Regions from separate parts of the Mesorhizobium sp. B2-5-13 genome, predicted to be linked through region 1. Evidence: predicted binding sites of a transcription regulator. Region 1 holds the regulator's gene; each other region holds the start of a gene.
The links. The regulator LexA, encoded in region 1, represses DNA repair genes until DNA is damaged. The targets are predictions, from matches to a motif close to TGTTCNNNNTGTGTTCNG.

Region 1 (3,274 bases):
GGGGCAGCATTGGCGGCGCCGAAGGCGAGATCGCGGCGGCGCTGATCGTCGGCGTGCGGGCCGGCATTCCCGATGAAATCAACGAAGCGATGCGGCGCACCGGCATCTATCACATCATCTCGATTTCAGGTCTGCATATGGCGCTGGTGGCCGGCACCATCATGGGTCTGCTGCGCGGCGCCTTCGCACTGTTTCCAGGGTTTTCCGCGCGCCGGCCGGTGAAGAAATACGCCGCCGCCGCCGCACTGTTTTCGATCGCCGCCTATCTCGTCATTTCGGGCGTCGTCGTCGCGGCCGAACGCAGCTTCATCATGCTGGCGGTGATGCTGATCGCCGTCTTGTTCGATCGCGCGGCGCTGACCATGCGCAATCTGGCGATCTCGGCGATCGCCGTTATCCTGGTTTCGCCGCACGAGGTCGTCGGCCCGAGTTTCCAGATGTCGTTCGCGGCAACCGCAGCCTTGGTTGGCGCCTATGCCGGCTGGGCCGACCACCATGCGGGAAAGACGAGGCCTCCGCCGCCAAAGCGATCCCTACCCGGGTTTCTGACGCGAAAATTCCTCTTGGCGACAGGTGGATTGGCCATGACGTCCATCATCGCCGGCAGCGCGACGGCACTGTTTGCCATCTGGCATTTCCAGCGGGTGTCGCCGCTCAGCCTGTTCGCCAATCTGGCCGTCATGCCGATCGTGTCGATCGTGATGTTCCTGGCCGTCGCCAGCGCGTTGCTGATGCCGTTCGGGTTGGATTGGCCGGCTCTCTACCTCATGGGCAAGGGCCTGACAGCGATGATCGCCATATCGGCGTGGATATCGGAGCGCTCTCCGGTCGATGGAGTCGGGCTGATTTCGCAGCAATCCGTGCTGCTGGTCACCGTCGCGTTGGTCATCGCGACGATGGCGACGACGTGGCTCCGGCTCACGGCGGTGCCATTCGCGCTTGCCGGTCTGTTGACTGTGTCGCACACGCGCGCGCCCGATGTGCTGATCTCGGAAGATGCGCGGCTGGTGGCTCTGTCGATCGGCAATGGCGAACTGGCCGTCAACCGGGAACGTCCGAACGAATTCGCAGCCGACAATTGGAAACGCGCTCTGATCTCCGAAACAATCGTCCTACCGGAAATGTTCGAGGAGACGGACGGGCAATTCGATCTTGCCACTCCCACCGACCTGCCGCTGGGATCGCCGTTCTATTGCCGCGAAGGCCTGTGCCTTGCCAGGCACCCTTCCGGCGCGATCATCGCCTATGTCGAGGATCGCAAGAACACCTGGAAGGCCTGCGCCTTCGCCGACCTGATCGTCGTCAATGACGCGACCGCCTATGACGCCTGTCATAATCCGCTGGTTCTCGTCGTCACCAAACGCCAGCTCGCCCGCAAGGGGAGTGCCGCCGTTTTCTTCGATCCCCAATCGGCCACGACGCCGGCTGAGATCGAATTCGCCGTCGTCGGACCATACCGGCCCTGGCACGAGCAGCGAAAATTCTCACGCGAGGCGAGGGGGCTGGCCCCCTATAAAAAGGCCGACAAGCCCGATGGCAAGCCAGTTCAGTAGCGCCTGATCAGCCCGACGAGCTTGCCCTGCACCTTGACCCGATCCGGTCCGAAGATGCGTGTTTCGTAGGCTGGATTGGCGGCTTCGAGCGCGATCGAGGCGCCCTTGCGGCGGAACCGCTTCAGCGTTGCTTCCTCCTCGTCGACCAGCGCCACGATGATTTCGCCCGGACTTGCTGTATCGGCATTGCGGATGATGACCGTGTCGCCGTCGAAGATACCGGCCTCGATCATCGAGTCGCCCTTGACTTCCAGCGCATAGTGCTCGCCGCCCATGATCATGTCCGGCGGCACCGAAATCGAATGCGTCTGATGCTGGATGGCATCGATCGGCACACCGGCGGCGATACGACCCATGACCGGGATGGACACGGCTGAAACTGCATCATCGTCGTTGCCGGCCGCGGCCAGGCGGGAAGGCGCCGTCGCCGGCCTGATCTGGCGGCCGAGACTGCCTTGGCCAAGGCTGCCCTGGATGACGCTTGGCGAGAACTTCTTTGCCGCATTGAGGCCCGGCGCGATCGAGTCCGGCAGCCGCAGCACTTCCAGCGCGCGCGCCCGATTGGGTAGCCGGCGAATAAAGCCGCGTTCCTCCAGCGCCGTGATCAGGCGATGGATGCCCGATTTGGAGGCAAGATCGAGCGCTTCCTTCATTTCGTCGAAGGAGGGCGGTATCCCGCTTTCCTTGAGCCGTTCGTGGATGAACATCAGCAGTTCATGTTGCTTGCGTGTCAGCATGGCGGCCCCCAAGGCATTGAACGAAAGGTCTGACCAGAATCGAAAAAACAAACCCAGAACAAACACTATCCGTTCCAGTTGTGTTCCGCAACCGTTTAAAGTTTAATGAATTTGTTAACGCGTCTGAAGTTTTTTGCCGCGACAGCGGACTGAGGCCGATCCTTTCCACGATCGGCCGGCATTGAAATCGTTTTGGTTAATGGCCTGTGGCCTATCCACTGATGGGCCTTGGCATCAGTCTTTCGGAGGGCTCTTCGCGGGTGGATTGTACAATTTATGGATCCATTATTCGCGGAACGAAACGAAACCAAAACGCCAACGATTGGTAGCTTAGGGGCGGCGATGGACCCAGGCGTTTGGCCCACTCCGGCCAGCGCATGCCAATAGGCGTCGCGCAAGCATTGAAGTCACCCGGAACCCGCTTGCAAGCTGCCGGCGCGGGCGGCGTATTTGGTCGCGCCGCTGTCTTCGCTATGGACATAGACGTGCAGGGTATAGCCGATATGCGCCGTCATCAGCGCCTTGGCCCGCTCGACGTCACGATCGAGTGCAGCTTCCATGATCGCTGTATGGTGTTCGATCGCAATCGCTTCGCACAATGCCTCCATTGCCTCTTCATAACCGTCCTTCAGGCCAGCCGCGGCCCGCAATGTCGGCGCCAGGCCGAGAAAACGATGATGCCGTCGCAGCTGATCGGCGATGGTCGAGCGGAATCGCATGAGCCAATTGGAAGTCGCCGCGCTCAGCAGCGCCGCATGGAAAGCTTCGTGGTTCTCGTCCCATTTATCGACGGCCGCATCCGAAGGATCGTCGACCGCGGTCTTGCAACGGGAGAGCCGGTAGTGGGCGGTGACAACGGCATCCTCCCACTCCTTGCCGCCTTTTTCCATCGATTCGAGGAACAGGGGTATCTCGACCACCATCCTGGCGCGTGCCAGGTCCTCCAGTTCGGCCCGCGATACCGGAGCGACCGTAAAACCACGA
Region 2 (3,274 bases), on a different contig from region 1:
GCCGGCGCCCAGCACGGCAGGATTGACGAACAGCTGGAACTCGTCGACCAGCCCGGCCGCGATCAGCGCCGACGCAAACCCGGCGCCGCCGAAGACGGCCATGTCGCCGCCGTCGCCCGCCTTCAGCGCGTTGACCTCTCGCGGCAGGTCGCCGCTCACCACTGTCGTGCGCTCCCAACGCGAGGCTCCGAGCCTGTCGCTCGGCACCACTTTGCGCGCGTCGACGATGCGCCGGGCGAAGGCATAGAACGGATCGGCCGGATATTTCCTCGCCGCATTGCCCCAATGGGTGAGATAACCCTCCTCGGCCATCTTGCGGCTGAAAAGGATGGTGTCGATGCCGGCGAACACGGCGTTGAAATCCTGTTTCAGCTCGGCGTCCCAGCCATTGTCGTCGCCCCATCCCCAGAGTTGCCAGGGATGGTCGGCATCGCCGCCGACGAAACCGTCGACCGACATCTGCATCTGAAGGATCAGCTTTTTCATCGGGTTCTCCTCGTTTCCGGATTCCAGGCAGGAAGGATCACGCCGCGCTTTGCGAACGGGCAAAGGCTTGTGCCCAACTCTCGAAAGTGGTCGGCGTGGCGTTGCGGATTGACGGTGCTTCAAGCGCCCATCGTTCGCCCTTGTTGAAACTCGCCGCAGTTTCGCCGAGCGCATCGGCAAAGCTCGGTGACAGGCCGTTGGCGATCATCCCGGCGCGCGCCTCGGTGAATGGAGCCGCCTTGTAAGTGACCTGCCTCCCCATCGCGCTGCCCAGGATCGCGGTGGCCTGCTCGAACGTATAATAGCCGCCGCCATGCAATTCGATGATCCGCTCGCTTGGAAAACGCGTGGCGTCCAGCAGGGCGGCGACGCGCTGGCCGACATCGCTGGCGGCAATCAAAGGGATCGGCAGATCGCCCCGAAACGGCGTCATGAAGATGCCCGAAGCGGCCTGCTGGACAAAGCCCATGCCCTTGGCGAAATTCTCCATGAAGAACGAGGCGCGCAAAAACACCAGTTCGTCGAGGCCGAGCGCCGCCAGCCGTTCCTCCATCAAGACGGCGCCGAGCGAAGTTCCCATCCTGAGATGGGCGTTGAGGCCGCTGAGCAGCACGACGCGGCGCACGCCTGACTTCGCGATCGCCGCCGCCAGCCGCGCGCCGACTTCATCTTCGAAGCGATGAAGATCCGGCGCCGTGACGTCGAACGGAATCATTACATAGGCGCTGTCGGCACCGGAAAAGGCGGAGGCGAGCGCGTCGCTATCGTCAAGCGCGACACCCAGGCCGCGCGCCACGCCGCGCACAATATGCCCCCGCCCGGTCAGGACCTGGGCGACTGCCTTGCCAACCTCGTTGGTGGCTCCGACGACCACGACGGTTCTTGGTGTGCTGATTTTCCCGACGGCCTGGCTCATGACGTCCTCCTGCTGGCCAAGTTGCGACCTAACGATTTACTTTTGGAAGCATTTGACTGACGGAAAGAACGATGTCAATAGTAAAGTGATATAAAAACGGAACCATAGACATGTCGACGCGTGAACGATCCGGCTGCCCGATCAGCCTGTCGCTGGAACTGCTCGGCGACCGCTGGACGCTGCTCATCATCCGCGACCTGGTCTTCGCCGGCAAAAGGCATTTTCGCGAGTTCCTGCAATCCGATGAAGGCATCTCCTCGCGCACGTTGGCCGAGCGGCTGCAGACGCTGCAGGACGAAGGCATTCTCACCCGCAGCGACGATCCCAGCCACGGGCTGAAGGCGATCTACCGGCTGACCGAGGCCGGCATCGACCTCTTGCCGGTGCTGGCCACGCTTGGCGCGTGGGGCAGCAGGCACCGCAAGGCCGACGGTCAACTTGCCCGCATCGCAGAAGAACTGGCGGCCGGGGGCGAGCCGGCGCTGGAACGGATGAAGGCAGCGCTGCGGGCGGAGCATATTGTCTAGGCCTTTCTCCTCCCTGTAGAAGAAGGACGCATCCTACGGCCCCGCATTGACAACGATCTGCATTTGTTCTCTATTTGTTTCAGTCTATCAGCAATCGCGGATGAGCGGAACAGGATGGAAACGACGGCCACCATCCTGCATGCCGATCTCGACGCCTTCTATGCCTCGGTCGAGCAGTTGCTCGACCCGACATTGCGTGGCAAGCCGATCGCGGTCGGTGATGGTGTTGTGCTCGCCGCCTCTTACGAAGCGCGCGCTTTTGGGGTGCGCGGCGGCATGCCGGGGCGCAAGGCGCGCGAGCTTTGCCCGCAATTGATCTTCGTCGGCGGCAATTTCAGCCACTACCAGCGGCTGGGCGACGCGGCGATCAAGGTGCTCGACGATTTCACGCCAGTCGTCGAGCGCATCTCCATCGACGAGGCCTTCGCCGATGTCGCCGGCTGCACACACCTGTTCGGCTCTCCCAGGGAGATCGCGACCGTGATCCGCCGCCGGGTGCGCGCCGAACTCGGCCTGCCGATCTCGATCGGCGTGGCGCGCACCAAGCATCTGGCCAAGATCGCCTCGCAGGTTGCCAAGCCCGACGGGCTGGTGGTGGTCGATCCCGGCACCGAACTTGCCTTCCTGCATGATTTGCCGGTCGGCCTGATGTGGGGTGTCGGACCGGCGACCAGGGCGCGGCTGGCCGAGATCGGCGTCGAGACGATCGGCGAGTTGGCCAGGACCCACAGCGGCGCACTGACCCGGCTGCTTGGCCCCGCCGCCGGCGAAAAGCTCGCGGCTCTCTCCTGGAACCGGGATCCGCGCAAGCTGGAGACGAAGCGCCGGGCGCGCTCGGCCGGCGCGCAATCGGCGCTCGGGCAAAAGCCGGCCGTGGCGCGGGTGATCGTGCCGACACTGCTGCATCTGGCCGACCGCGTCGCCAGCCGGCTGCGCGCCAAGAACCGCCCCGGCCGCACGGTGACGGTGCGCGTGCGCTTTGCCGATCTCAGCGCCGTCACGCGCTCGATCACTCTGGAACAGCCGATCTCGGCGACCGCCATGCTGGCCGAGATCGCAGGGGATTTGGTGCGCGGCGTGCTCGCCGAGCATCCCCGGGAGAAAACGATCTCGCTGCTGGCGATCTCGGTCTCGCACCTGGAGGAAAGCGCCGAACTGCAGCTCGACCTGCCGCTCGGCCTCGCCGACGAGAAGCGCCGCCCGGGCAGCCAAAAAGGCCTGGCGCGCTTCGGCGCCGACCGCGCCATCGACAAGATCCGCGAGCGCTTCGGCAAACAGGCGGTCGGCTACGGCACGGTGGCACTGGAAGCGGCTCGCTCGGTGCCCGACGAATTCAGGGAGTTGG
Region 3 (3,274 bases), on a different contig from region 1:
CTGACCGACGCCATCGAGACGCCGAGCGCGGAGCCGATGATGCGCAGAAACAGCGCTTCGCGCTGCAAGTGGCTAAGCCGCTTGGAATCGTCGAGCCCTTCGGGAATGTTGGCGGGGTCGAGTACCACTGCCGCCGCGACCACCGGCCCGGCCAACGGGCCACGGCCGGCCTCGTCCATCCCTGCGACCGGCCACATGCCATCGGCCATCGCCTTCGTCTCGAAGGAGAAATCGGGTTTCTCGACGATTTCGAAGAGAAGCGGAGAATCAGAACGCGCGCGAGCCATGTTGCGGCGAGGTTCGCATCGGCTCTGATTCTCCGCAAGTCCGTCCGGGTCGGGTGGGGCGCCGGACCGGGAGGGCACCGTCTGCAGGCCGGGGCAGGCCGGACGGGATTTTTTTGCCACGGCGGTAATGAACAGCCGCGGTGTTTTTCGGCTTCAGAGCAGCATCAACTGCTCCTGGTCCTTACCGGCCGCGACGAACTGGTCGGTCCGCAGCGTGCGCCGTTCGGCATTGAGGCCGAGCCGCTTGGCGGTGATCTCGAAGCGCCGACCGATCTGCCAGGCATAAGGTCCGGCGCCCTTCATGCGCTTGCCCCACTCCGAATCGTAGTCCTTGCCGTCGCGCATCGAACGGATCAGCGACATGACGTGGCGATAGCGGTCGGGATAGTGGCGCAGCAGCCAGTCCTTGAAAATCGGGCTGACCTCCAGCGGCAGGCGCAGCACCACATAGCCGGCCTCGCGCGCACCGGCATGGTGTGCCGAGTCGAGGATGCGTTCCATCTCCTGGTCGGTCAGGCCCGGAATGATCGGCGCCACCATCACCGAAGCCGGGATACCGGCATCCGAAAGCTGCCTGATCGCTTCCAACCGCTTGGTCGAGGTCGATGCGCGGGGTTCCATCGTCCTGGCCAGCATGCGGTCAAGCGTCGTCACCGACAGCGCCACCTTGGCGAGCCCGCGCTCGGCCATGCGCGACAGAATGTCGATGTCGCGCACCACCAGGGCTGACTTGGTGACGATGCCGACCGGATGACCGCGTGCCTCCAGCACTTCGAGGATTTCGCGCATGATCCGGTACTGCTTCTCGATCGGCTGGTAGGGATCGGTGTTGGTGCCGATGGCGATGGTGCGCGGCTGGTAGCCATCCTTCGACAACTCCTTGTCGAGCAGGCGTGCCGCATCCGGCTTGGCGAACAGCTTGGATTCGAAATCCAGGCCCGGCGACAGGCCCATGAACGAGTGCGTCGGCCGCGCGAAGCAATAGACGCAACCGTGCTCGCAACCGCGATAGGGATTGATCGATCGGTCGAAGGAGATGTCGGGCGATTCGTTGCGGGTGATGATGGTGCGCGGCTTCTCCACCTGCACCTCGGTCTTGAACGGGGGCAACTCCTCCAGCGAACTCCACCCATCGTCGAAGACATGCCGGCTGACAGATTCGAACCGGCCAGACGGATTGATGCCCGCCGATCGGCCACGGTTGCGGTCCGGACGGACCCGCATGCCACTCTGCTCGATCATCGCGTTGGCCATCTCGGCTCGTCCTGCTCCGAAGGCCGCAATATCGGCGCGCATGATCGGTTCCATCTTCGCCCGCTCCCAGGGACTGTCCATGTTGTGTCGAATCGCTCTGCTCATGAAATTATTCCTATTTTATTGATGAGAACAAATCAAGAACTTTTCTATGGCGCGATGCAAAAACTGGCGTCGGTCAGTGGTTTCCGCTATTCGGCTCACGATGCTCAGTGTTCTCATCGAAACGCATAATGACGAGGAGGGTCTCGCCCGCACGCTGGCGACGCTGATTGGCGGCGCGGTCGAGGGCGTGGTGCGAGAGGTCGTCGTCTGCGACACCGGCTCGACCGACCACACGCATCGTGTCGCCGAGCATGCCGGCTGCCACTATGTGGGGAGCGGCGGCATCGCCGCCGGCATCCGCCAGGCCAAGGGTGACTGGCTGCTGTTTCTCGAACCGGGTGCGAGGCTGGTAGAGGGCTGGATCGACGCGGTCGTCGCCCATACGGCCAGGCAGACCATGGCCGCCCGGTTCGCGCGGGCGCGGGGCAGCCGTACGCCGTTCCTGGCTAGGGTCTTTTCCGCAAACCGTGCTCTCGCCGACGGACTGGTGATCAGCAAGCGGCAGGCGGCATCTCTGGCCAAGACTGCCGGCAGCGCCGAGGCGTTGGCGCGCGGTCTGGCGACTAAGAAGCTCGACGCCGAGATCTGGGTGGCGCCACCGAGGCAGGCGCAGCGCTCTCCCAGTTGATTTTTGCAGCTGCTCTGCGTGGCGTTGCTTTTTAAGGGGCCGATTTGCCGCGCCGCAGATGTTCGTCCAGGCGCGGCATGATCTCGACGAAGTTGCAGGGCATGTGCCGGTAGTCGAGCTGTGCCTTGAGGATGCCGTCCCAGGCATCCTTGCAGGCGCCGGGCGAGCCCGGCAGCACGAAGACGAAAGTGGCGTTGACGACGCCGCCGGTCGCCCGGCTCTGGATCGTCGAGGTGCCGATCTTGTCGTAGGAGATGCGGTGGAAAACTTCCGAAAAGCCATCCATGCGCTTTTCGAAAATCGGCTCCAGCGCCTCGGGTGTCACATCGCGGCCGGTGAAACCGGTTCCACCGGTGGTGATCACGACGTCGATGGCCTTGTCCCGCGACCACGCCAGAACGGTGTCACGGATTTTTTCGCGGTCGTCGGTGACGATATCCCGGCCGGCCAGGATGTGGCCGGCCTCGGTGATGCGATCGGCCAGCGTCTGGCCGGATTTGTCGTTGGCGAGGCTGCGTGTGTCGGAAACCGTCAGCACCGCGATGCGCACCGGAATGAAGGCACGGCTCTCGTCAATCCTGGCCATCTCACTCAGCCTCCGATGCAATGCTGCGTGTTGCGGCGACGAACCAGTCGGGCTGGCGGCTGCGGATCTCGGCCGCCGCGCGCTTGGCGACATTGCCGGTCTCGAACAGGCCGAAGCATGTCGCGCCAGATCCGGACATTCGTGAAAAACCCGATCCGGCCTTATCAAGCCATGAAAGCGCCCTGCCTATGGCGGGCCGCATCGCAAGGGCCGCAGGTTCGAGATCGTTGCGGGTGATCTCCAGCCAGTTGCGCAGGCTGTGAAACTCGATGCTGCGCGGCAGCGGCGGCAGTGGCTCATTGTCGCGCCGGGACAGTGCTGCGAAGATTTCCGCCGTCGAGACCGGCGTGCCCGGATTGACCAGCACCAGACCCAGCGCCGAAAAATCCGGCACCATCGACAGCTCCTCACCGA

Region 2: a site for LexA is predicted at 1,994-2,011, ahead of dinB (DNA polymerase IV). Genes of this name have one in related genera too.
Region 3: a site for LexA is predicted at 1,670-1,687, ahead of FJ434_RS08930 (PA0069 family radical SAM protein). Genes of this name have one in related genera too.

Annotation. Positions count from the first base shown of each region.
Region 1 is NZ_VFUI01000001.1:135,045-138,318, reverse strand. It holds gene FJ434_RS00730 (ComEC/Rec2 family competence protein) at 1-1,553, shown strand, start outside; gene lexA (transcriptional repressor LexA) at 1,547-2,290, opposite strand; gene FJ434_RS00720 (GntR family transcriptional regulator) at 2,698-3,274, opposite strand, start outside.
Region 2 is NZ_VFUI01000024.1:7,829-11,102, reverse strand. It holds gene FJ434_RS25775 (dihydrofolate reductase family protein) at 1-486, opposite strand, end outside; gene FJ434_RS25770 (NmrA family NAD(P)-binding protein) at 524-1,402, opposite strand; gene FJ434_RS25765 (helix-turn-helix domain-containing protein) at 1,513-1,929, shown strand; gene dinB (DNA polymerase IV) at 2,044-3,274, shown strand, end outside.
Region 3 is NZ_VFUI01000004.1:89,504-92,777, reverse strand. It holds gene FJ434_RS08935 (ribonuclease HII) at 1-287, opposite strand, end outside; gene FJ434_RS08930 (PA0069 family radical SAM protein) at 441-1,595, opposite strand; gene FJ434_RS08925 (glycosyltransferase) at 1,747-2,274, shown strand; gene moaB (molybdenum cofactor biosynthesis protein B) at 2,306-2,860, opposite strand; gene FJ434_RS08915 (4-(cytidine 5'-diphospho)-2-C-methyl-D-erythritol kinase) at 2,862-3,274, opposite strand, start outside.